4 regions of the Priestia sp. P1_B12_1 genome follow, and region 2 is predicted to be linked to each of the others. Evidence: riboswitches for the same ligand, from Rfam matches in the RefSeq annotation. Region 2 holds a riboswitch; each other region holds the start of a gene.
What was found. A riboswitch is a leader RNA that binds a small molecule or an ion and turns the genes downstream of it on or off. The one in region 2 is predicted to bind cobalamin.

Region 1 (6,105 bases), on a different contig from region 2:
TTAGTTTGAGTAGACGTTTGTTTCTTTACTTTTTGTTTGATTAATGAATGGACTTCTCCATTTTCTCCATTTACTGTGATATGGTATGGAATATCATTTTTAAGCAAAGTGATTCGATAAATCGGTTCATCATCTTTTTGGGAAAAGCTTGCATTTTCAATAGTGCCGCCATATTTTTGCTGAATCATACTGCTGACGTCCGATTCCGATAAAATTGTATCAGGCCGATTCACTGCTTTTGCTATTCCGTAAAAGCTAGCTGAACCAACAGCAAGAAAAATAAGTATAAAAAGCACCGTTTTCTTCATACATTCACCTCCAGTATCTTAAAAAGTAGTATAGCAGGCGATTCTTAAAAATCTCTAAGAAAAGGCGAGGAATCAAAGAGGAAAGGAAACCGTTACTGATGTCCCTTTTCCTTCTTGGCTGTTAATCTCAATACGCCCGCTATGAGCTTCTACAATCTTTCGAGCAATAGATAATCCAAGTCCAGAACCACCGGTTTCTCGATTTCTTGCTTTATCTACGCGAAAAAAGCGTTCATACACGTTTGATAAGTCTTCTTTTGGAATACCAATTCCTTGATCTGTGACCGTAATCATAAAGCTTTCGCTTCTTGTTATGGTTACCTCTACCGCTTTTTCACTATATTTAATGGCATTATCTAAGAGGATGTACAGCAGCTGCTTTAAGCGTTTTTCATCCGCTGTTACGACGGGATGATCCGTTTTTATATTTAAATAAATGGTTCGTTCAAAAGCTCGTTCTAGATGCTTAATTGTTTGGTTACAGACGGCCTCCGCATCTACGTGTTCCATGTGAAGCTCCCGCTGCGACTCATCTTTCGCAAGCACTAGCATTTGAGACGTAAGCTGTTTCATGCGTAAAGACTCAGAGTGAATGGCTTCGATGGCTTCTTCTAAAATATCAGGCCGCTTCATTCCCCATCGTTTTAGCATATTGGCATAGCTTTCTACAACGGTCAGGGGTGTTTTTAATTCATGAGAAGCATCGGATACGAACTGCTCTTGCTTTTTATAGTTTTCCTCTAATAAATCCATCATATTATTGAAGGTGTTGGCCATTTGATCTAACTCATCTTTAGAAGGAGAAGAGAGGTCAATCTTTTTGAATGTGCGAGACACTTGAATTTCTTCCATAGTATGAATAAGAGATTTGATAGGCCGCAAAATAATTTTACTTAAAAGCCGTCCAGCAAATATGGTTGGAATTAATATAACAAGAGAGGCAATGAGCAAGATAAATTTTAATGTCTGCAGAGATTGTTCCACATCTGCCAGTTGTTCCGTGACTTCCAAAGAAACAACTTCACCGTTCGTCCAAATGACAGGGGTGTGTGAAATCGCGTATAGATGGCCGTCATCTTCTTTGATGCTTGTTTGTTCATTTGAATAATAGGAATAAGGTAAGTCCTGAAGCTCTTTCGTTTGATCCGTAACGGATACAACTAAAGGACTGCCGAATTTGGGTAAAATACGAATCATTCCGTTAGGAGGCAAATAGGCACGAAGCAAGTTGGCTTGTTTAACCGTCGCACTCGTTTGCTTTAGCCCATTTGTTACATTGCTTGTTTCTGCTTGCAAACGTTCAATTGCGTTGTCTTCCATGGTCTTCTTGAAAATGAAGTAAATCGAACTGTTTGCAATTACTAATAAAATAAAAAGCAGCGCAGTTGATGTAAGAATAATCTTTGTTTGTAGTTTCATAAGCTACTCCTTCAGCATGTAGCCAACGCCGCGCACTGTTTGAATGTAAGGAGTTGAAAATGAAGCATCAATCTTTTTACGTAAATAACGAATGTATACGTATACAATATTTGTGTCTCCGTAATAATCAAATCCCCAAACGTTTGTAAGAAGCTGTTCAAAGCTCAACACTTGATTTTTGTTTTGAAGCATATAGACAAGCAAATCATATTCTTTAGGAGTCAGCTCAATAGCTTCATTTTCACGCGTGACTTCTCGCGTTTTTTCGTTAACGACTAAATTGCCTAGTTGCAGAGTGGCTGTTTCTTGTTCAGCAGGCGATGTTGATGCAGGATGGCGAAGCCATACGCGAATGCGTGCAAAAAGCTCTTCAATTTGAAAAGGCTTTGTAATATAGTCGTTTGCTCCTAAATCCAGTCCGCTTACCTTATCAGGAAGGGCGTCTCGAGCTGTTAATAAGATAACGGGCGTTTGATCATCATTTGCTCGAATGCGACGAAGTACTTCGAGTCCGCTCAGTTCAGGAAGCATCACATCTAAAAGCAGCAAATCCCAATCGTGTTCTTGAAACTCTGCCAATCCTTCTGTTCCCGTGTAAGCCATGCCCGTTTCGTACCCTTCATGTTCAAGCTCGAGCTGAATTAAACGAGCAATTTTGCGCTCATCTTCTACAATTAAAATTCTGCCTTTACTCAACAAAAATTCCCCCTTGTGTCTATGTATAGTTGCGTACATTATAGCACGGAGAGATTGGAGGTGTATAAATGACAGGGAAATCAATAGTTATTTGACTAAATATATCAATAATAGCCCGAGAAATAATGTTCATTTTCTCAAGAAACTGATAAGATAGCTAATGACATTTAAAAATAAGAAAGGATTTCGATTATGTTATCAGCTATTAATTCAGTAGATTATACCATCTTCCACGCGGTGAATCAGTATGCCTCACACGTAAAGCCTCTAGATTCGCTGATGGTATTCTTTGCAGATTATGCCCAGTATGTACTTATCGTTTTACTCGGCTTGTTTTTACTTATTAATAAAAACGGCAGCCGTGTTGTAGCATTTCAAGCTTTGTGTGCTTGTGCCACAGGAGTCATTATCAATAAAGTGATTAGTTTATTTGCTTATCGAGATCGTCCGTTTATCTCTCACCACGTGAATCAGCTTATTGATCACGCCGCAAATTCTTCATTTCCAAGCGATCATGCTACATCTGCATTAGTTATCACTTTTACCATTTGGCTGCATTTCAAACGTTCAGGGCGCATGTGGGTTGTCATGGGCGTACTCATTGCCTTTTCACGCGTATGGGTTGGCGTTCATTATCCATTCGATGTGTTAACAGGAGCCGTTCTAGGCTGCGTGCTGGCGCTGTTCATTCATTATGTTATTTTTAATACGAAACTGATGAGAGCTATTACCAACTTGTCTATTTTTCGAAAATCAGCTTATGACGAACAGTCTCAATATTATTAAGAAAAAGTCGCAAATACGCGGCTTTTTTTTATTGGGAAATTTTTAATGTATTTAATACTTGTTTTTTAAAATTAAATTGTGTACAATTAAATTACAGAAACGATAAATAAAAAATTTTTAATAAAATTAATGAAAAAGAGGAGAGGTTTATACATGAAAGCTTTATATGAAACAACAGTCGTTAACACAGGTGGAAGAACAGGAGAAGTTCACTCTTTAGATAACATCTTTAACTTAGACGTTGCAACACCTCCAGCGCTTGGTGGAGAAGCAACAACAGCAACAAACCCAGAGCAGCTGTTTGCAGCTGGATACAGTGCCTGTTTCAACAGCGCGTTAGAATTTATGTTGAAAAAACATAACGTAGAAATCAAAAGCAGTGAAGTAAAAGCTACTGTTCAGCTGCTTCCTGATAAAGCTGATCAAGGAGTGAAAATTGGAGTAGCGCTTGAAGCTCATATTGAAGGCTTAGATTTAGAAACAGCGAAAAAATACGTAGACCTAGCTCACTCATACTGCCCGTATTCAAAAGCAATCAGCGGCAACGTAGACGTAACGGTAGAAGTAGCTTAATTGCTTTAAAAAGCCCTGCTAAGCATGTAAAGCTTAGCAGGGCTTTTTTATTTGAATTTTCTCTATTCATTTGTAAGCGGTACTAGTATAATGAGGAAGAAAATGAATCATTCGCACAGTTTAGGTGCTCTTACATAGCGTAAGAGGTAACAGGGAATCGAGTGCAAATCTCGAGCGGTCCAGCCACTGTAAGCAGGGAGTTTTCTATCTTATCGTCACTCAAAATGGGGAAGACGGTAGAAAATGATGATCTCAAGCCAGGAGACCTACCTATTCTGTACACTTGACTCTTCTAGGAAAGAGGCGGTGTATCAAGGTACGCAGTGAGCAATTGCTGTTTATTTTCATATGCCGACACGTCCTCAATTTCTATAGAATTGAGGCTTTTTTACGTTTTATTTTAAAAAAAGGAGTGTAGGAAATGGAAGGTTTATCAGTTTTTTTACTTGTCTTTTTATTAGGAATCAGGCACGGATTGGATGCAGATCACTTAGCTTTTATTGACGGCCAGACCCGATATAATTGGCGAATGGGCAGCCGTTTTGCCCCGTGGGTCGGAACGCTGTTTTCACTAGGTCATGGAGGAATGGTGGCCGTCACGGCCGGGGTGCTGGGCGTGGTGATGAAGAATTTTACGTTTCCATCATATTTCGATCATTTTGCATCTTGGGTATCCATTATCTCTCTCTTTCTGATTGGAACATTAAACACATATCATTTGCTTCGAACTAAAAATAAAGAAGAAGAGTTTCAGCTGAGCGGATTAAAAGGGAAGTTTATTCCGAAAATCGCAAAAGGAACAACGAATCCTTTTTTAATTATTCTTGTAGGGGCATTGTTCGCTTTAGCAGCCGAAACGGTCAGCCAAACGGCCGTGTGGTCTCTAGCTGTAGGGAACGCAGGCAAGTATACGCCGCTTTTATTAGGACTAGTATTTATGTTTGGTATGATGCTCACAGATACAATCGATTCAATGATTGTACATAAAATGGTGAATGAATCGAGTAAGTTTGGGCAATCTGCTTCCCGCTTGATGGGCTGGGTTATTGTTGTCCTCGCGTATGGTGTGTCGTTCTATTTAGCATTCACTTTCTTTAACCCATGGGCCGAAGTAAACTTTGAAATGGTTGGCGTTATTCTGTTTATTTTCTTAGTGTCTATGTTTGTTTTTGTGAGTGTGAAGTCAAAAGGGAAAAATATTAAAATAAATGTCAATTAGTCAAATGAAAGCTTTAATCTGTTGAAGATTGAAGCTTTTTTGTATGAATTTGTTGAAGTTTATGGCTATTTTCGGTCGGTTATGAATAAGTTAAAGTATTATCTGTATTTAAAGGATGGAAAATTGTCTGAAAACCATTATAATTAAGGATAATTTAAGGTCGTTATGTGAAACGTAGAACATAGTTATACGTACGATAAATAAAAGCATTTAATGCAAGCAGCAGGGGTTTTCTAGAGGAGGAATTGATTTGAGTCAGGTAATGGTAGAACAAAGCGTGTTTAGTTATTTAAAAGAACACGAACAAGAGATGCTCGAAGATTTAGTGGGATTTGTGAAAAAAGAATCACCGTCCTACAGTAAAGAGTTAGTAGATCAGTGTGGAAAGTATTTAACGCAGCTGTTTCAAAAGCGTTTAGGGGTAGGGTACGAAATCATAGAAGAAAAAGAAGTAGGAAACCACTTGAAATTTACGATTGGAGAAGGAGAAAAGCAGCTTTTAATCATCGGTCACTTTGACACGGTGTGGGAAAAGGGAAGGCTGAGTCTAAGAACAGAGGGAAACAAGCTGTACGGTCCGGGAATTTTAGACATGAAAGGCGGCATTGTACAATCTATATGGGCGATTAAAGCGATTCAAGAGCTTGGCTTACCGCTGGATAAAAAAATTGTGTTTTTCTGCAATTCGGATGAAGAGATTGGGTCAATTTCTTCTAAAAAATACATTGAAGAAGAAGCGCAAAGAAGTGAAGCAGTGCTAGTAGCGGAACCGGCGGTGGCGGGTTCAGGTGCGTTAAAAACGTCGCGCAAAGGAGCGGGAATTTTTACCGTGAAAGTATGGGGACGAGCAGCACACGCGGGTAATCACCACAAAGAAGGAATCAATGCGATTGAAGAGCTGGCGCGCCAAGTGATTTTCTTGCAGAGCTTAACAGATTATGAAAAAGGTACAACGGTGAACGTTGGGACATTTACGGGAGGCAGCGGTACAAATGTAGTGCCGGAATATGCAGAAGCGCACGTGGATTTACGTGTTTCTACAGAAGAAGAAGCAAAACGCATGACGGATATTATTTTGAATTTAACACCCATTTTAAAAGGGAT
Region 2 (6,105 bases):
TGTTAAAGTAACCGTTAAGCGCTGTTTGCTCCGGGCTTGTTTTTCAAACTCTCTTAGCAGCATACTGGCAATTCCTTTATGGTGATGCTTGGGATTTACAACGATACCTAAAATGCTTTGATGACCGCCTGTCCCAGGGTTCGAAATCGTTTTTTCAAACAAATCATCCGTAATAAACGGAGCTGAAATGACGGGACCGTTCACATATCCGATTATTTCTTCATTTTCTTGGGCGATGATAAACGTATCAGGAATGGTGTTGATCCGCTTGATAAATGCATCTTTTGAGGCAGCTTCTTCAGGTGTAAAGCCTTTGTTTTCTAACCTAATTAATTGGTTTAAATCTTTTTCATCCACTTGTCTTATAATCATTGGAACCTTTCCTTTCATTATGTATTTCTTTTTTTTCTCTAAAAGCTTCTATTACATATAACTATCTCTTTCTACTATATATAAAAATGCCCAAACAAAAAAGGATTGACCTCTGCATCATACAGAATTCAACCCTATTTCGCTTTTTAATTAACGTCTTGATTATTTGATAAATGCTCCAAACGGCTTGCCCACCGGAAGCACAACTCGACCATAGTGAGTATTTAATACAGCCGCTGCAGATCCATAGAATGAAAACAGAGCAATCAATAGCTCTGACACTGCTGCTAGTAAGTGCGTATATTCATATGCCACACCAAATGTACTTAGCGATAATCCAATGAATAAGAAATCGATTAACACAAAAATAATAAATAATACTTTATGAGTGCCCATTGCTCCAACTGTCATAAAAACGCTGAAAATCAAGTAGCCGACAAAAGCAAATGCGAGCTGCTTCGGATCCGCTTCTTTTGCGAGCGCTTCCCCAAATGCTCCAAGCTGAATAAGCCATGTCATAGCTACACCTAGCCAAAATAACCCGAAGGCACCAAAAGCAGTTGCGCCGAAGGTATTATTATGTTTGAAATCTTGCATAGACGCGATTAACTGTCCTATTCCGCCTAAAAAAACCGCCCATGGCAATACCAATGAAACACCATCGGTTACCCCAAGCTTTTGAAACGATGCAACAAGTGTCACCATGGCAAGTCCGAATAGACCTAGCGCTGATGGATCCCCTGTTACAATTTTAACGTGCTGCGTGCTGTTGTTACTCATGTTGTACCTCCCTGATTTTAAAAACACCTTTAAAAAGATACAAAAATGTACGGGAAGTGTCAATGGATATTTTTGGCCTTTTAAAATCCCATAAGACCAAGCAGTGTAGCGGTTACACTGCTTGGTCTTTACTTTCTTATTATTAAACGTTTTGTAATAAATTTTTTCTGGTTTGTTTTGCAGACTCAACCATCACTTTTAAAGCTTCAACCGTCTCGCTGATTCCTCTTGTTTTAAGGCCGCAGTCGGGATTAATCCAAAATAATGCAGGATCAAGTACCTGCAGAGCGCGGTCAATGTTTCGCTGAAGCTCTTCAAGCTTCGGTACGCGCGGGCTGTGAATATCATATACGCCAAGTCCAATTCCTTGATTGTACGTATGTTTTTCAAACGCATAAATTAATTCACCGTGGCTTTTAGACGTTTCAATAGAAATCACGTCGGCATCCAGCGCTTTAATCGCATCAATAATTTCTTCGAATTCCGAATAGCACATATGCGTGTGAATTTGCGTCTCGTTTTGCACCGATACCGTCGCTAGTTTAAATGCATACACCGCAGCATTTAAGTAGCTGTCCCAGTTTTCTCGTTTTAACGGCAGTCCTTCACGCAGCGCAGGTTCATCTACTTGAATCATTGAAATGCCCTGACTTTCAAGTGCTTCTACTTCTTTTCTAAGAGCAAGCGCAATTTGATTTGCCACGTCGTAGCGCGGGATATCATCACGCACAAACGACCAGTTTAAAATCGTAATCGGACCCGTCAGCATTCCTTTAACCGGCTTATTGGTTAAAGACTGTGCGTAGACCGTTTCTTTGATCGTCATCGCCTGCTCGTACGATACATCTCCGTAAATAAGCGGCGGCTTCACGCAGCGAGAACCGTAAGATTGCACCCAGCCAAACTTCGTAAACTGAAAGCCTCCTAATTTCTCACCGAAGTATTCGACCATGTCCGTACGCTCAAACTCTCCGTGCACAAGGACATCTAAGCCGATGTTTTCTTGAATTTCAATCCATTTTTTTATTTCCTCGTTAATGTACGCTTCATATGCTTCATCGCTTAACTCGCCTTTACGCCATTTTAGACGCTCTTTTCGCACTTCTTTTGTTTGCGGAAAGCTTCCAATCGTTGTCGTTGGAAGAAGCGGCAGTTGAAAAGCTTCTTGCTGAACGCGCTGACGTACGTCAAACGGCGCTTGTCGCTCTGCTTTATAGCTGTGCAGCTGCTTCAGCTCTTTTTGCACGTCTTGATGATTTCGAAAAGATGATCCATTTAATGCTTGAATTGCCTGCTTGTTTACGCTTATTTCTTCTTCTATTGCTTCTTTTCCTTGCTGCACTGCTTTTGCTAAAAGCGTGATTTCCTTTAGCTTTTCATCTGCAAAAGAGAGCGCATTTTTCAATACTGGATCAATCGTCTCTTCATTTTCCACCGTGACGGGAACATGTAATAAACTTGATGAAGGCTGCAGAATCAAACGTTCTTTTGATACGGCTTCTTCAATTTCACTGATCGTTGAAAGCTGTTCGTCCAAATTTTCACGCCAAATGTTTCGTCCGTCAATCACTCCTGCTGCCAGCACTTTATCAGTTGGAAAACCATATTTATTAAGCGCAGTGAGATTTTGGCCTCGGTCATGCACAAAGTCTAAACCAATTCCTTCAACAGGAAGAGACACAACTTCTTTGTAGTGATCAACGCTGTCAAAATACGTTTGCAAAATGACTTTTACATTCGGTGCCGCTTCCTTCAAAGTTTGATAGACTTCTGTGTAAAGCGCCAGGTCTTCTTTTGATAGCGTTGTAGCTAAAACCGGCTCATCTATCTGTACCCACTCTACTCCTTCTGCCTGCAGCTCCGCTAAAATAGTCGCATACAGAGGAACAAATTGTTCAACTATTTCTTTAAACTCATTTTTTTTATATCCTTTTGACAGCTTTACAAATGTTACTGGACCTAAAATCACGGGCTTGCCTTCCATATTCAGCTTCTGTTTTGCTTCTTTGTAAAACTGAAGCGGGCGATTTTCTATAAGAGACGGCGTACATTCCTCAAGCTCTGGTACGATGTAGTGATAATTTGTGTTAAACCATTTTGTCATCGTAGAGGCTACCGCACCTTTTGTTCCTCGGGCGATGTCAAAATACGTTTCAAGCGATACCGGTCCTCCGTCATAATCAAAGCGCTTTGGCACTAGACCAAACATAGTCGCTGTATCTAGCACGTGATCGTATAAACTGAAATCGCCGACTGGAATTAATTCAATTCCTGCGTCACGCTGTTTTTTTAGATGCCCTAGACGAAGAGCTTCAATCTCCTGAAGAAAGATATCTTTCTCTAGCTTTCCTGCCCAAAACTGCTCAAGCGCTTTTTTCCATTCTCGTTTTTCACCAATTCTTGGATAACCTAAGTTTGAACTTTTTACACTGCTCATTTTTTCCACTCCCTGTATATTTTTTATCGGTAAACTAAAAAATCTCTCTTTTCGAAATGAAAAGAGAGATGATACGCATACTTAACTAAAGTTGAGATAGCCTGTTTTTCTCAACACGTATTCCTCACTCCTCTCTATATCCCGTAGAGCTTAAGTGCATACAACAGGCAGGTCTCCTGACTTAGGTTCATCGCTTCTTATCCCTTCCCATTTCAACATGAAACAGTGGTTAATAAGTTGCTCCCCATTACAGTGGCGGGACCGCGCCGGCTTTTCACCGGTCTTCCCTTTTAAGCTGCGTACATTCGTTACACACACAGCACCTGATGCATTTTTATAAAATTGTTCATTCAAAATATATTCACATAAAATAAAAAGCCTCTCTATCATGAATAGAGAGGCATAGTATCTATGGAATCCTCTCTTATTTTTCAAAGCTGTACGCTTTGCAGGATGTAGCACCTTTTTAACAAAATTGTTAAATGGTTGCCGGGCTTCACAGGGCCAGTCCCTCCGCCTCTCTCAATAAGAGTTTTAATTGTTTATAATATTTTGAATGTAGAGTCATCTTAACACCTTACATTTATGTTGTCAAAAGAAATTTCAAAAAAATTAGTTTTCAGGAGGCGTTGACGCTAATTTTTGCCTTAACAATTTGTAATCATCTTTTCGATGTGTTTCGATTAAATCTTTCGCTCCTTGGTGATATCCTGACGAATAAATGTACTCTACCGCTGTTTCGATAAGCTTTCTTTTTTCTTCGGCACACTCCCGGTCCATTAGGGGGAACAGTCTACCTAAAAGGTCATTTAAATCTTCCTTGATAAAACGATCAAGTCCTTCTTGCATCTTTTCGTTTGCCATGATTGCTCCTCCATTTGCTGTGTATGTTCTGAGCCTCTATAAGCAGGCATTTCACTGTAAATTTCAAGATAAAGTTAAGTCATTAAACAGTATATCAAGTGAATGTTTTTCTTTAATTACATATGTAATACAAATATATGACAAATATAGAGAATATATCATCATTCATTATCTATTATAACGTTTGACTGAGCCTTCTGCTACAAGGTTTCGTTAAGAGTTATGCACATTTTCCCAAAAGAGGTTGAGACATAACAAAATGAATTCAATCTAAAGGCAAATGGGATACATGAGCTGAATCGCTTGTGACACCGCAGTTGATTTCCGTACAAGACTTCACTTTCCTCGGGAGCCTTCGTCTTGTCCTCCAATCACCTGCTAGAAAGACCTATACACATGAAACCTACGCTTACCTTAACAAAAAAAACAAACCACTAATCAAACATCTTGATCAATGGTCCTTTTTTCACTTCGTCTAAAATCCTTTTGTCCCAGCCTCTTTTTTTGAACCTAGCTTTCTATTTTCTTGTTTTCACAAACAATTTCTTCGAGGTCGTCCAAAATCCTTCCAAAGAAGAGGTCCTAAAATGTCGTACCTGCTTACAAAAAACTGCGTAAAATTATAATTATTTAAAATTAAAGGCGGCTCAAAATCAAGGGGAGCACCCGCGCCTCCTGACAATACAAAATCAGTGCCTCTTCCAAGCGTAAACGACCCGTTTCTGTTTTTTCTAATAAACTGCTCGTCATACGCATGCACGTGGCTGACTAACACTTTTTTCACGCGGTGTTCTTGAATTAAATCAAAAAATTCTTGACTTTGAGGAGTCGTTACAGGAAACCCTTCAAGGTTTGTCCACCGGCCAATATTTGGCTGCGCATGCATCGCTACAACGGTGTTACGAGGAGCATCCTCCAGCTGCTGCTCTAAATAATTCAGCTCTCTATCTGTAAATCCATATATTTTATTCTTGGGACTGATGACATTATTTAATGCGATGCACCGGAAGTTGAAGACAGGAATATCAATGACCCAGTGTACTTTTCCGATAGTGGCTCTGAAGTTTTCAAGATTGCTTTCATCAAGGTACAGTTCATCATGATTCCCTACGCATACAAACATAGGAATGTTTGGTGCGATTTTTTCAACAACCTTAACAAAATGCTCCAAATACTCTTTTTTACCTGTATAGACGGTGTCTCCCCCATGAATAATGAACAGCGGGTTCAATTCCACCGCCTTTTTTAACACAAGCTCAAATTCACCGCTCATCGTGAAACAATCATCGTTTGGTCCGTCACCTCTGCTGTCTCCCATAAAAATAAAGTTAAATGGATCTCTCGGATTTAATTGTTTAATTCTTTGCTTTAATAACTTTTCAGAACGTTCATGAAGCGTCAAATTCATCAACTAGTTAATCCCCCTATTAATAAATAAAGTTAGTTAAAAGTAAACAAGCTTACTTATTTATATGAGAATTTGTTGATGAAGGTCACTACCCTCTTGTAAGCAGAACGCACATTTAAATTAGTTTCCATAGCCTATCTATCCTTTTATTTTGTTAAGCACTGATAGGACCACATAAAAGCTAGAATCCTACAAATCTAAAAAAGAACCCCTTGCTGGGATAGCAAAGGGTTCTTTTTTTAAA
Region 3 (6,105 bases), on a different contig from region 2:
ATGCTCGATGAGTTAGGGGAACGGAAATATCCGCATACGTTTCGATGCATGCTTTTAGGAGGAGGACCTGCACCGCTTACTATTTTAGAAGCTTGTGTGAGTAAAGAAATTCCTGTTTATCAAACGTATGGAATGACAGAAACATCTTCACAGTTCGTTACGCTTTCACCTGAAGATAGTTTGCGAAAACTGGGATCAGCAGGTAAACCATTATTTCCATGTGCAATGAAAATTGTAGATGAAAAAGGAAATGAGACCAGCGAAGCAGGAGAAATTATTGTTAAAGGTCCAAATGTTACAAAAGGATATTTAAATAAACCTGAAGCTACTGAAAAAGCAATTCAACAAGGCTGGTTCTATACAGGAGACATCGGGAAAGTGGATGAAGAAGGCTTTCTATATGTGTTAGACAGACGTTCAGACCTTATTATTTCAGGTGGAGAAAATGTATATCCAGCTGAAATTGAAAATGTTTTGTTGAAGCATCCCGCTGTTAAAGAGGCCGGTGTAACGGGAGTAGCTGACGAAAAATGGGGACAAGTGCCAGCTGCATGTGTTGTTGTAAACGAAGACGTTTCAGATGAAGAATTATCTTTACACATTCAACAATTTTTAGCAAAGTACAAACTTCCAAAGTATTTCGTTCGAGTAGAGGAGCTGCCGCGAACGGCTTCTAATAAAATCATACGCCGGAAGCTATCATCGTTCATACAGAAAGGGAGCTAATCGATGATTATAAAAAAAGTACATCTTTATAAAATTGACATGAAGCTTCTTTCTCCTTTTTCAACAAGCTATGGTACAGTGCAGGATCGAGAATTGATTTTGCTTGAAGTAGAAGATGAACAAGGATTTACAGGGTGGGGAGAAGTAGTTGCTTTTTCATCTCCTTGGTATACGGAAGAAACGATTCAGACGTGTTTTCATATGTTAGACGATTTTTTAATTCCCTCGCTTCTTCATCAGCAGCTTCAAAAACCAGAGGATGTTCAAAAGTTATTCAAACCTCTAAAGCGAAATAACATGGCTAAAGCAGCTTTAGACTGTGCTGTATGGGATTTGTATGCAAAGCGGCAGAACAAACCGTTATCTGAAGTAATTGGAGGAGTAAGGTCTGCTGTAGAAGCTGGAGTGGTAGTTGGCTTAAATGATATTTCCATAATGAAAGAACAAATAAAGACTTACATGAAAGATGGCTATAAGCGCTTTAAAGTGAAAATTAAGCCGGGTGCTGACTATGAGCTACTGAAACAAATTCGAGATGAATTTCCAAGCATTCCTCTTATGGCTGATGCCAATTCAGCCTATACGTTAAGCGATAGTGATTCATTGAAGAAACTAGATGAATTGAATTTAATGATGATCGAACAGCCGTTAAGTTCTGATGATATCCTTGATCATCGATTGTTACAAAAGCAAATGCAGACGCCAATTTGCTTAGATGAAAGTATTGTGAGCTATGAAGATGCACGTCATGCAATTGAACAAAGAAGCTGTAAGATTATCAATGTGAAAATCGGTCGAGTTGGCGGAATGTCCGTAGCAAAGCAAATTCATGATTTGTGCGCCCAGTATGGTGTAAGACTTTGGGTTGGCGGAATGTTAGAAGCCGGGATTTCAAGAGCTCATAACATCGCCCTTGCGACATTGCCTTCTTTCACGATACCAGGTGATATTTCTGCGTCATCTCGCTATTGGGAAAAAGATATTATTAAGCCCGAAGTAGAGGTAGAAGCTGGAGTAATAAAGGTGAAGGGAAAACCGGGGATAGGATACGATATCGATAAAAACTTTATCAAAACAATCACAGCATTTGAAAAAGAATACCAATAATTAAAAACCGTTTTTTATGTAAAACGGTTTTTTTTATTGAGGTTGTTAATGTTTAGTAGAAAAATAGGACAAATTTTTTAAAAAGAGCACATTGTTCCATCAAGCGTGTCAAAACATGTTATGATGGAATAGTTTGATGAAAAAAGTCGAAGAGTTTTATCGTAAAAAACAAAATTATTTTTGAAAATAGGTTGATAGTTTTCTAAGTTGTCCTATATAATGTGTTTATAACATAACACAATATGTTGTTTTGAAATCGATAATAAAATACTATATTTTGTGTTTTCCAGTGAAAAAGGTGTCTGATAAAAAGACTTAAAAGGGAATTTGGTGAAAATCCAAAGCTGTCCCCGCAACTGTGAATGCTGATGAAATAAGGAGATCCACTGTGAGTAAACATCATGGGAAGGCCTTAAAGTAAAAAGAAGCATAAGTCAGGAGACCTGCCTTTTTTATGTCGTTTTATCTTCTTCGGGAGGTGAGAGGGTAGAGCGAGGATTGAGAAAAGACTTAGTGTCTTCTTCTATCTTCGTTCTATTCGCTCACCGAGGTACGGTGAGCGATTTTTTATTTTGAAGTGAAGAGAGGAGCCATATTTATGGTGAATACATTAAAGCCTACAATTCTACATGAATTAACTGCATATATTGAACGTTTAAAAAATGAATTTACGCAGCTTGATTTTTCTTTGTATGAGGAAAAGGTTATTCAAACTGTTACAGTAAAGGAAAATATGACGGACGAAAAGGTTGCAAACGTCCTAATTTTAGCAGCCTTAGAGCGTATTTCAATGGAAGAACCAGATTGGACGTACGTAGCGGCAGACGTCTACTTAAACGAACTATATCGAAAAGCAGCGGACAACCGAGGTTATGATAAAAAAGAGAAGTACGGTTCGTTTTATCAGCTTATTCAAGAACTAACAAAAATCGGCATTTATAATAAACAGCTATTAAAAACATATACAGAAGAAGAAATTAATGAAATTGCTTCAGTCATTATTCCTGAACGCGATCGTTTATTTACATACATTGGATTGTTGACATTAGCAGATCGCTATTTAGCGACATCACATGATAAGCGCGTATACGAATTACCGCAAGAACGTTTTCTTATCATTGCTATGACGCTGATGTCTCAAGAAAAGAAAGAAAATCGAACAGCATTAGTAAAAGAAGCGTACTGGGCGCTTTCTAGTCTATATATGACGGTTGCCACACCAACGCTTTCAAACGCAGGAAAGAGCTACGGACAGCTATCTAGCTGCTTTATTGATACGATTGATGACAGCTTACGCGGTATTTATGATAGCAATACAGATTTGGCCACGCTTAGTAAAAATGGAGGCGGAATTGGTGTCTACCTCGGTCATATTAGAAGCCGAGGAAGTGATATAAAAGGTTTTAAAGGCGTATCATCAGGAACAATTCCATGGATGAAACAGCTAAATAATACGGCTGTAAGTGTCGATCAGCTAGGTCAACGACAAGGGGCTATTGCCGTATATTTAGACGTATGGCATAAAGACATCTTTTCATTCTTAGACGCGCGGTTGAACAATGGTGACGAACGCCAGCGCACGCATGATTTATTCACTGGCGTATGTTTGCCAGATTTGTTTATGGAAAAAGTAGAAGCACGTGAAGACTGGCACTTATTCGATCCTCACGAAGTTCGTACGCTGATGGGCTACTCGTTAGAAGATTTTTATGATGAAGAAGAAGGCAGCGGTTCGTTCCGCACTCGTTACGCTGAGTGTGTAAATAATGAACAGCTTTCAAGAGAGACAGTACCTGCTATTGAAATCTTCAAGCGCATTATGCTTTCGCAGCTTGAAACGGGGACGCCTTATATGTTCTATCGTGATACGGTTAACCGAGCTAATCAAAACCGCCACGAGGGCATGATCTACTGCAGCAACTTATGTACAGAAATTACGCAAAACCAAAGCACAACGGTCGTAACAGAGGAAATTACGGAAGACGGAAAAATTATTATTACAAAGAATCCGGGCGATTTTGTTGTATGTAATCTTTCTTCTATCAACTTAGCGAGAGCCGTAACTGAAGATGTGCTTGAACGTTTAATTCCAATTCAAGTACGCATGCTTGATAACGTTATTGAGTTAAATGATTTGCCGGTACTTCAAGCAAAACTAACAAACCAAAAGTACCGCGCAGTAGGGCTTGGCACATTTGGTTGGAACCATTTGCTTGCCTTAAAGAAAATAGCATGGGAAACAGATGAAGCGGTAGCATATTGCGATGAATTGTATGAGCAAATCGCTTACTTAACCGTACAGGCAAGCATGAACTTAGCTAAAGAAAAAGGTGCATATCCATTATTTAAAGGCTCAGATTTTGAGTCAGGCGCTTATTTTGAAACACGTAAATACACAAGCGAAGCGTGGAGTGAACTGCGTAACGAAGTTCAAAACAATGGGATAAGAAATGGCTACTTAATGGCTGTAGCACCTAATTCATCAACATCTATTATCGCGGGTTCTACTGCAAGTATTGATCCGATTTTCCGTAAGTTTTATTCAGAGGAAAAGAAAAACTATAAAATCCCGGTGACGGCACCGGATTTATCACCAGCAACAAACTGGTATTATAAGTCCGTTTATTTAATTGATCAGCACTGGAGCATTAAGCAAAACGCCAAGCGCCAGCGCCATATTGATCAATCCATTTCATTCAATTTATATGTGCAAAATGATATCCGAGCAAAAGAGCTGCTGGATCTTCATATGACGGCATGGAAAGAAAAGTTAAAAACGACCTACTACGTACGTTCAACATCAAGTGAAGTCATTGAAGAATGTGAAAGCTGTCATAGTTAAAAGGAGTGAATAATTGATGACAAGCATGTTAAAACGAGAATTAATGAACGAAACAGCTCCGAACCGTTCGACAGGAATCATCAACGGCAAGAGCTCAAATATTCTAAACTGGGATGACGTCCGATTTTCATGGGCGTTCCCTAAATACAAGCGTATGCTAGCTAACTTCTGGACGCCGTTTGAAATTAATATGGGTCAAGATATTAAGCAGTTCCCTCAGTTAACGGCTGACGAACAAGAGAGTTTTTTAAAAATTATTGGCTTGCTGGCGCTACTGGACAGTATTCAATCAGATTATGCTAGCAAAGTAGCTGACTATGTAACCGATTCTTCGATTAATGCTCTAATGATTATTTTAGCGCAGCAAGAAGTGGTTCATAATCATTCGTATTCATATGTTTTATCAAGTCTTGTACCAAAAGGAAAACAAGATGAAGTATTTGAATACTGGCGCACAGACGAAAAGCTTCGCGCTCGAAATGACTTTATTACAAACGGATATAAAGCATTTAGCGAAGAAGCAACGGTTGAAAACTTTTTGAAGTCTATGGTATATGATGTTATTTTAGAAGGCCTTTTCTTCTATAGCGGATTTGCTTTCTTCTATAATCTTGCGAGAAATCAAAAGATGGTGGCGACATCTACGATGATTAACTATATCAATCGTGATGAACAGCTTCACGTTGGGTTATTTGAAAAGATTTTCAAGGAAGTACTAAATGAAAATCCAGCTTATCGTACGGAAGAGCTAGAAACGTTTGTAGTTGAAACGTTCCAAGAGGCAGCTCGTCTTGAAATTGAATGGGCGGAATCTGTTATCGGAGAAAAATTCGACGGCATCACGATGAAAGAACTGCAGCAGTATATTGAATACATGGCTAATAAACGCTGTAATCAATTAGGCTTCGGCCGAGCTGCTTTCCCAGAAGCACCGATTGAAAATCCTCTTCGTTGGATTATTGCTTATCAAGAGGTAGATTTAGGGAAAACGGATTTCTTTGAACAGAAATCAAGACAATATACAAAAGCATCAGATGCGAATGGATTTGATGATCTATAAACACAAAAGCTGACTAATTTCCTTATTGATTAGTCAGCTTTTTTTAAGTGAATAAGTCCAAGTTCTAACGCACGTGTGGTAATTAAGTCATCAATTTCTTCTGGAATGTTTTCAAGTGTTCCCCATTTATATGTCCATAAATGAGTAAACGATTGTACATAGATTGGAAAGGTTTGTTCATTTGCTTTTATGGCTTCTTCTTTAAAAAAATGAATCAGTTGTTCAGTTTTCATATTAGTCTCCTTTTTTATGATCTTGAAGAGAGAAAAAAGACAACCCAGAGGCTGTCCTTTTGCGGGTTACGCTTCAGTTGGCTTGAACGTTTTACAGTCTGTTTCATAGCTGCTTGCTGCATGTTTTCCGCTATGAC
Region 4 (6,105 bases), on a different contig from region 2:
CTCCTGATTGAATGGTTAATACATTCATAATTAAACGAATAAGCGTTGTTTTCCCGCTTCCATTTGGTCCTAGTAAAGCGACAAAAGAACCTTTGTCTACGGTGAACGTGATGTCACGAACGGTCGGCTGCTGCTTATCGTATCCTCCTGTCACATTATATAGTTCAATCATGATATTCCTCTCTTCCGCATACGTTCTTTTACAAGGAGCAGGGTAAAAATCGGCGAACCAATTAAGGCGGTTACGACTCCAATAGGCAGTTCACGAGGTTCTAATATCGTTCGTGCAAATAAATCTGCTAAAACCAAATAACTTCCTCCAATTAAAATAGAAAGCGGCAGTACATGCTTATGATTAGCTCCCGCTACGAGACGCACTACGTGGGGGATAACTAAGCCAACAAATCCAATTGCCCCAGATACTGATACCGCAGCTCCTGTTAATACGGATGCACCTATTAAAATCATTCTTTTTTTCTTCTTTACGTCTATTCCCATAAACTGAGCAGATTGATCGCCAAATGCTAAGCCGTTCAGCTCTTTTACATGTAACAACAGCATAATTGTACCGATCAAAAAGAACGGCCCTAAAATTTGAATATGAGACCATCCTCTCATTGATACGCTTCCCATTAGCCAATATAAAACCTGCCTTACATCTTCTTCGGGAGAAAGAGCCACAATTAATGAAATAAGTGCGCTCATAAAGGATGATAAAATAATCCCCGCTAAGATGATGGTTTCATTGGCCAAATTGCCGCTTGCGAGTTTCGTAATACCAAAAACTAAAAGAAGAGTAATAAAACCAGATACAATGCCGACTACAGGCAGCGTGAAGATAGACAAACCAAAAATACTCCAATGAAAATAAATTGCCATGACAGAGCCAAGGGTTGCACCTGAGGAAACCCCGATCGTATAAGGATCAGCAAGCGAGTTTCTTAATAGCCCTTGAAAGGCAGCCCCTGCTATTGAAAGCGAAGCTCCTACTAAAAATGCCACCAGTACTCTTGGAAAACGAATTTGCCAAATGATTAAATCCATGTTTTCCGGACCGTGATATAAGGATAGCCCGGTAAGGTGACCAAGAATAATTTTGATTGTATCTCCTACGGTTAACGAAACTGTACCAATAAATACGGCCATAATTACCGAAGTACATACAATAAATAAACTGACTATGTATAAAATAGATGCTTTGTTTAAAAAAATACGTTTAAAAATCAATACGTTCAGCTCCTCTAGGAAACGAGGCGTGATGTTTTACATTACATTAACCATTCATTTTCCTGTCCATAAACCATGCTTCCACCATGCATTAAGTTGGAAACAATCATCTTTTCTTTGTTACGAGTGCTAGACTGTTGAACTTAGGCAACATAGAATAGCGTACTAAAGTTCTCGGTAAAAAAACAAGCGAAAGCCTCTACAAGCTATACTTTTTGTGTTTGCTCCGGGCTTTTATAGTTGTCTATTAACTCATATAGCTTTTCCATATCTACGGCTTCTCTCACATATGCTGCTGCTTTTGAAAAAGACTCCTCTTTTTGCAGGCGACTGTTGAATGTGTCCGTAATAGGCGGCAATTTTTTATGTTTACGAATTTGATTAAGCAAAGCTCTGCGCAAAGCATCGTTATGAAACACATCATGAACATACGTGCCAATAACGTTGTCTTTAACCGTTCCTTCTTTTTCATGCTCTACCACTGCAAAAGCTTCCGTGGTGCTCTTAGAAATCGTCTTTCCCATATGAATTTCGTAGCCTTCAATCAAAACTCTTTCATTTTCTAACTGGACATATCCAGAAACTCTTTCTGTTTTTTTGCTGGTTGTCATAACGGTTTCCACGGGAAGCAAGCCAAGCCCTTTAATGGATTCAATCCGAGATTCTACTGCATCAGGGTCTGTAATTGTCTCCCCTAGCATTTGATATCCTCCGCAGATGCCAATGACGTGAACGTTCGTTGTGTTCAGAACTTGATTAATGGCTAGAGCCAGGCCGCTTTCTTGTAAAAACTGAGCATCTTCAATCGTATTTTTGCTTCCTGGTAAAACAATTAAATCAGGCGTACCTAATTGCGACGGCTTGGTTACAAGCCTCACGTGACAGTCTTCTTCTAAGCTTAAAGGATCGATGTCTGTAAAGTTTGAGATGCGCGGGTACGAGATAACCGCAATATCAATTTCTTTTAACGGATTCACAAGCGTTGAGTAATTTCTGAGTGATAACGAATCTTCCGCGTCAATTTCCACGTTGTTCATATAAGGAATAACTCCTAGAACCGGAACACCCGTGTATTCTTCAAACCACTTCAACCCTGGTTTTAAAAGTTCTAAATCTCCTCGGAATTTATTAATTAACACCCCGATAACTCTAGACTTGTGTTCATCTGGAAGCAATTGAAGAGTACCGACTAGGCTCGCGAAAACGCCACCTTTATCAATATCTCCTACTAACACAACAGGCGCTTCTGCTATTTTTGCAACGCGCATATTTACGAGTTCCCGATCGTTCAAATTGACTTCAGCAGGACTTCCAGCGCCTTCAATCACAATTCGATCATAATGATTGGCAAGCTCTTTATAAGCTTCCGTGATAACGTTCAAACCTTCATTAAAAAATTCTTGCCGATACTGAAAAGCAAACATATTACGTAGCGGTTTTCCGTGAACAACTATTTGAGATTCATGATCACGAGTTGGTTTAATTAAAATAGGATTCATATTGGTTGTTGCTTCTACTCCAGCCGCTTCTGCTTGAATTCCTTGCGCTCTGCCAATTTCTTTTCCATCCATTGTAATGTATGAATTAAGCGCCATATTTTGCGATTTAAACGGTGCAGTTTGATAGCCGTCTTCTTTAAAAATACGGCAAAATGCTGTAGCAATCATGCTTTTTCCAGCGTCTGAGTGCGTTCCTTGAATCATAAGCGGTTTTCCTTTTTTCACTTTTTCCACTCCCTACCACATAAAAAAACCTTAACTGTAAAAGTCAAGGTTTGGTCATGCGCTCATTAACACATTGTCTTGACTTATTTCTCCCACCGAAAAATAAGGGGTTTTTAAAAGCAGGTCTCCTGGCTTATGCTTCATTTTACTTCTGCACCCTTCCTAGTTTGACTAGTGGGTCTTTGCAGGTTCATCCACATTTACAGTAGCGGGGGCTGCACCGGATTTACACCGATTTCCCTATTATCCTCCTTAGAGGCACTTTTAAAATCATTTATTCTTTATTGTAACGAATTTTATAACCATTCACAATAACGATTTTCTTCTATTATTATATATTACTGTGTTTATACTTATTTGGGTCTCGTATGCTATAATAACAATTATTTTCCAAACATCTTATGGAATAGCTAGGAAGGTGCTCACAGTTGAAGAAAAAAATCATTTATGTCTTTATCAGCGTGTTTGTTCTTTATATAGCAATCATATCTTTTTGTATGTATCAAACTGCTCACAAGTCTGTTCCACAAAACGCGGATTATGTGCTCGTTTTAGGTTCTAAAGTAGATGGTGATCAAATGTCTCCTAGTTTAAAAGAACGAGTAAAGACGGCTTTATCTTATTTACAAGCAAATCAACAGACAAAAGTTATCGTAACGGGCGGAAAAGGATCTGATGAAGAAATTTCTGAAGCAGAAGCAGCCTATCGTTTTCTGCGAAAAGAAGGAATTAAAAAGAATCGAATTATAAAAGAAGATCAGTCAACTTCTACTTTTGAGAATTTCACTTTTACTAAACAGAAAGTTGATATTCAACACAAAAAAGTCGTGCTTGTTAGCAGTGATTTTCATTTATTTCGCGCCTCTATTATTGCCAAACGTCAAGGCTTTGACGTTTATCCTTTAGGTGCAAAAACACCAAATTCAATTAAACTTCAAGCCTACTTTCGTGAGTATGCTGCTATTTTAAAAACATGGCTGTTTGATAAATAAATAGAGTAAGTACTCTACAAATAAAAAACACGGCATGAATTCATGCCGTGTTTTTTATTAATCATCTGTATCGATAACTGCTTTTGGTAAACCTGTGTATTTCGCCCAGTAGAAAATACCGAGTGAAACAAGAGCAATTAAAATTAAGTCAAGCGGGTTGCTTAGCACACCTTGTCCTCCACCAAATGAACCTAGATAAGAGATAACAAGCATAATAATATAATAAGCAACTAGCCACCAAGCAGATTTAAGCTGCTGTGCAAATTTTACAACGTCAGTTGGTACGTATTTCTTAAACGCTACGTAGATAACAACCATTAGAAGCTGTGATCCTAGCAGCCAAGAAATTGTCGTCCACCCTGACCAATATACGATGTATGAACAGAAAATAAATGAAACAGGAGCAATAACGCTCATGCCTTTTAATTTAAAAGGTTTTTTAAGGTCTTTTGCATTTACTCTGAATGCAGCAGCTGAAATTGGCGCAATCGCATAAGACAGAATAAGTGCCACTGAACATACGTTTACTAGCGCTTCCCAAGAAGGAAATGGCAGTGTCCAGAATACGGACATTCCAAATGATAGCCATAGTGACGCACGTGGAATTCCTGTTTTCTTATCTACTTTTGAGAAACGTTTAAATAATGTTCCATTACGAGACCAAGCATAAACTAAACGAGAAGTTGTATTCATGAAGATGTTCCCGTTACCGCCTGGTGATAAAATAGCATCAAAAATAACAAGCGTTACTAACCAGCCAAGGCCTAAAATAAGTGCAATATCTTTAAATGGTAAAGAGAATTGCTCTTGAATTGTTCCCCATCCTCCTGATAGCATATCAGCCGGGATGTTACCAATGAACAATACTTGCAGTGCTGTGTAAATAATCGCTGAAAGTACAATACAGATAATGAGCGCGATTGGAATATTACGCTGCGGGTTTTTAACTTCACTGGCTACAGAAACAATAGGGTGAAGTCCTAGGTAAGCAAACATAACGCCACCTGTTGAAATGGCTGCTTGAATACCATTAAAACCAAACGGAGTAAAATCGCCAGTTGTAAAGTTAGCTGATTTAAAGTGATAAGCTAACACGACGATAATTGTAAGAGGAACCGCATATTTAAACACAGATATAATAACATTTGACTTAGCAAATGCTTTTACACTTACGTAGTTAATGATAAAAAATAGCGTTAATAACGCGAACTGAAATAACCAGCCGACTGTAGTAGGCGATTCAGAACCATGTTTAGTTAGACCAGGAAGCCAAAACGCAACATACTGACGTACAGCCGTTACCTCGATGGCAATCAAACTTGTGTAAGCAATAATGGTAATGAATGAAATTAAGTAACCCACTAAATGACCATGTGAGTAAACCGGATAACGGATAATTCCACCGGTACGCGGCAGCGCTGCTCCAAGTTCAGCATACACTAAACCGATAAGTAAAATGATGACTCCGCCAATCAGCCACGAAAAACTTCCGGCTGGACCAGCCTTTGACGCTACGTTACTAACCGCAAATAACCAGGCGGAACCAAAAATAGCCCCCATCCCAATTAACGTTAGGTCAAGTAACGATATTGATTTTTTAAACTTTCCTTGATTTCCTTGATCAGACATAATATCCTCCTTTAAAATTTCCACTCCACACATCTACGCCCTTGCGTCCGATATGGGATTCTTTACATCATCCTCCTCTTACTAAGACCTCACAAGTGGATATGTTAACAAATATTCTCTAAAAAACCAAGTTAAAAACTTTATTTTTTTGTAAAACATCGTTGAATTGCTTATGTATAGCGCATAAATTCCACAGAAGATTTGAGGACTACTCCTCCTATTTAACCGCATTTTTCTTAGGTTAAACATAAAAGAATATTCAAACTATTTACCGAAAAAAAGAGGCTGAGATATAACGAAATCAACCGCTAGAAGCAGCTACATACGCAACACCTAGGCTTGCCATACCAATAAAAAAATCCGAACGATTCATCGTTCGGATTTTGCTTCAACTAAAATAATTTTTTCCGTACCTCTTTTTTTGCTTATTTAAATACTTTTACACGTTCACTTAGCGGTTGAAATTCTTTTTCACCCGCAGGTGCCACGGGATTACCAAATGGCATTTGGGCAATTAATTTCCATGAGCTTGG

Region 1: linked by a shared signal. The riboswitch ahead of AC1D0Y_RS22360 (HoxN/HupN/NixA family nickel/cobalt transporter) and the one ahead of metE (5-methyltetrahydropteroyltriglutamate--homocysteine S-methyltransferase) in region 2 are both predicted to bind cobalamin.
Region 3: linked by a shared signal. The riboswitch ahead of AC1D0Y_RS05585 (ribonucleoside-diphosphate reductase subunit alpha) and the one ahead of metE (5-methyltetrahydropteroyltriglutamate--homocysteine S-methyltransferase) in region 2 are both predicted to bind cobalamin.
Region 4: linked by a shared signal. The riboswitch ahead of AC1D0Y_RS20165 (cobyric acid synthase) and the one ahead of metE (5-methyltetrahydropteroyltriglutamate--homocysteine S-methyltransferase) in region 2 are both predicted to bind cobalamin.

The regions. Positions count from the first base shown of each region.
Region 1 covers NZ_JBFTZR010000008.1:61,366-67,470, forward strand. The annotation lists gene AC1D0Y_RS22335 (PepSY domain-containing protein) at 1-308, opposite strand, end outside; gene AC1D0Y_RS22340 (HAMP domain-containing sensor histidine kinase) at 381-1,727, opposite strand; gene AC1D0Y_RS22345 (response regulator transcription factor) at 1,731-2,462, opposite strand; gene AC1D0Y_RS22350 (undecaprenyl-diphosphatase) at 2,616-3,209, shown strand; gene AC1D0Y_RS22355 (organic hydroperoxide resistance protein) at 3,363-3,782, shown strand; cobalamin riboswitch at 3,888-4,070, shown strand; gene AC1D0Y_RS22360 (HoxN/HupN/NixA family nickel/cobalt transporter) at 4,204-5,001, shown strand; gene AC1D0Y_RS22365 (M20 family metallopeptidase) at 5,264-6,105, shown strand, end outside.
Region 2 covers NZ_JBFTZR010000004.1:153,426-159,530, reverse strand. The annotation lists gene AC1D0Y_RS15530 (GNAT family N-acetyltransferase) at 1-390, opposite strand, end outside; gene AC1D0Y_RS15525 (acetate uptake transporter) at 535-1,152, opposite strand; gene metE (5-methyltetrahydropteroyltriglutamate--homocysteine S-methyltransferase) at 1,295-3,589, opposite strand; cobalamin riboswitch at 3,739-3,931, opposite strand; SAM riboswitch class I at 4,011-4,121, opposite strand; gene AC1D0Y_RS15515 (hypothetical protein) at 4,202-4,453, opposite strand; gene AC1D0Y_RS15510 (metallophosphoesterase family protein) at 4,986-5,861, opposite strand.
Region 3 covers NZ_JBFTZR010000001.1:1,073,226-1,079,330, reverse strand. The annotation lists gene AC1D0Y_RS05595 (o-succinylbenzoate--CoA ligase) at 1-726, shown strand, start outside; gene menC (o-succinylbenzoate synthase) at 730-1,833, shown strand; cobalamin riboswitch at 2,113-2,298, shown strand; gene AC1D0Y_RS05585 (ribonucleoside-diphosphate reductase subunit alpha) at 2,432-4,675, shown strand; gene AC1D0Y_RS05580 (ribonucleotide-diphosphate reductase subunit beta) at 4,692-5,735, shown strand; gene AC1D0Y_RS05575 (hypothetical protein) at 5,765-5,968, opposite strand; gene AC1D0Y_RS05570 (DUF1540 domain-containing protein) at 6,035-6,105, opposite strand, start outside.
Region 4 covers NZ_JBFTZR010000006.1:193,982-200,086, reverse strand. The annotation lists gene AC1D0Y_RS20175 (ABC transporter ATP-binding protein) at 1-172, opposite strand, end outside; gene AC1D0Y_RS20170 (FecCD family ABC transporter permease) at 169-1,227, opposite strand; gene AC1D0Y_RS20165 (cobyric acid synthase) at 1,434-2,960, opposite strand; cobalamin riboswitch at 3,053-3,232, opposite strand; gene AC1D0Y_RS20160 (YdcF family protein) at 3,380-3,943, shown strand; gene AC1D0Y_RS20155 (APC family permease) at 4,001-5,572, opposite strand; gene AC1D0Y_RS20150 (nitroreductase family protein) at 5,998-6,105, opposite strand, start outside.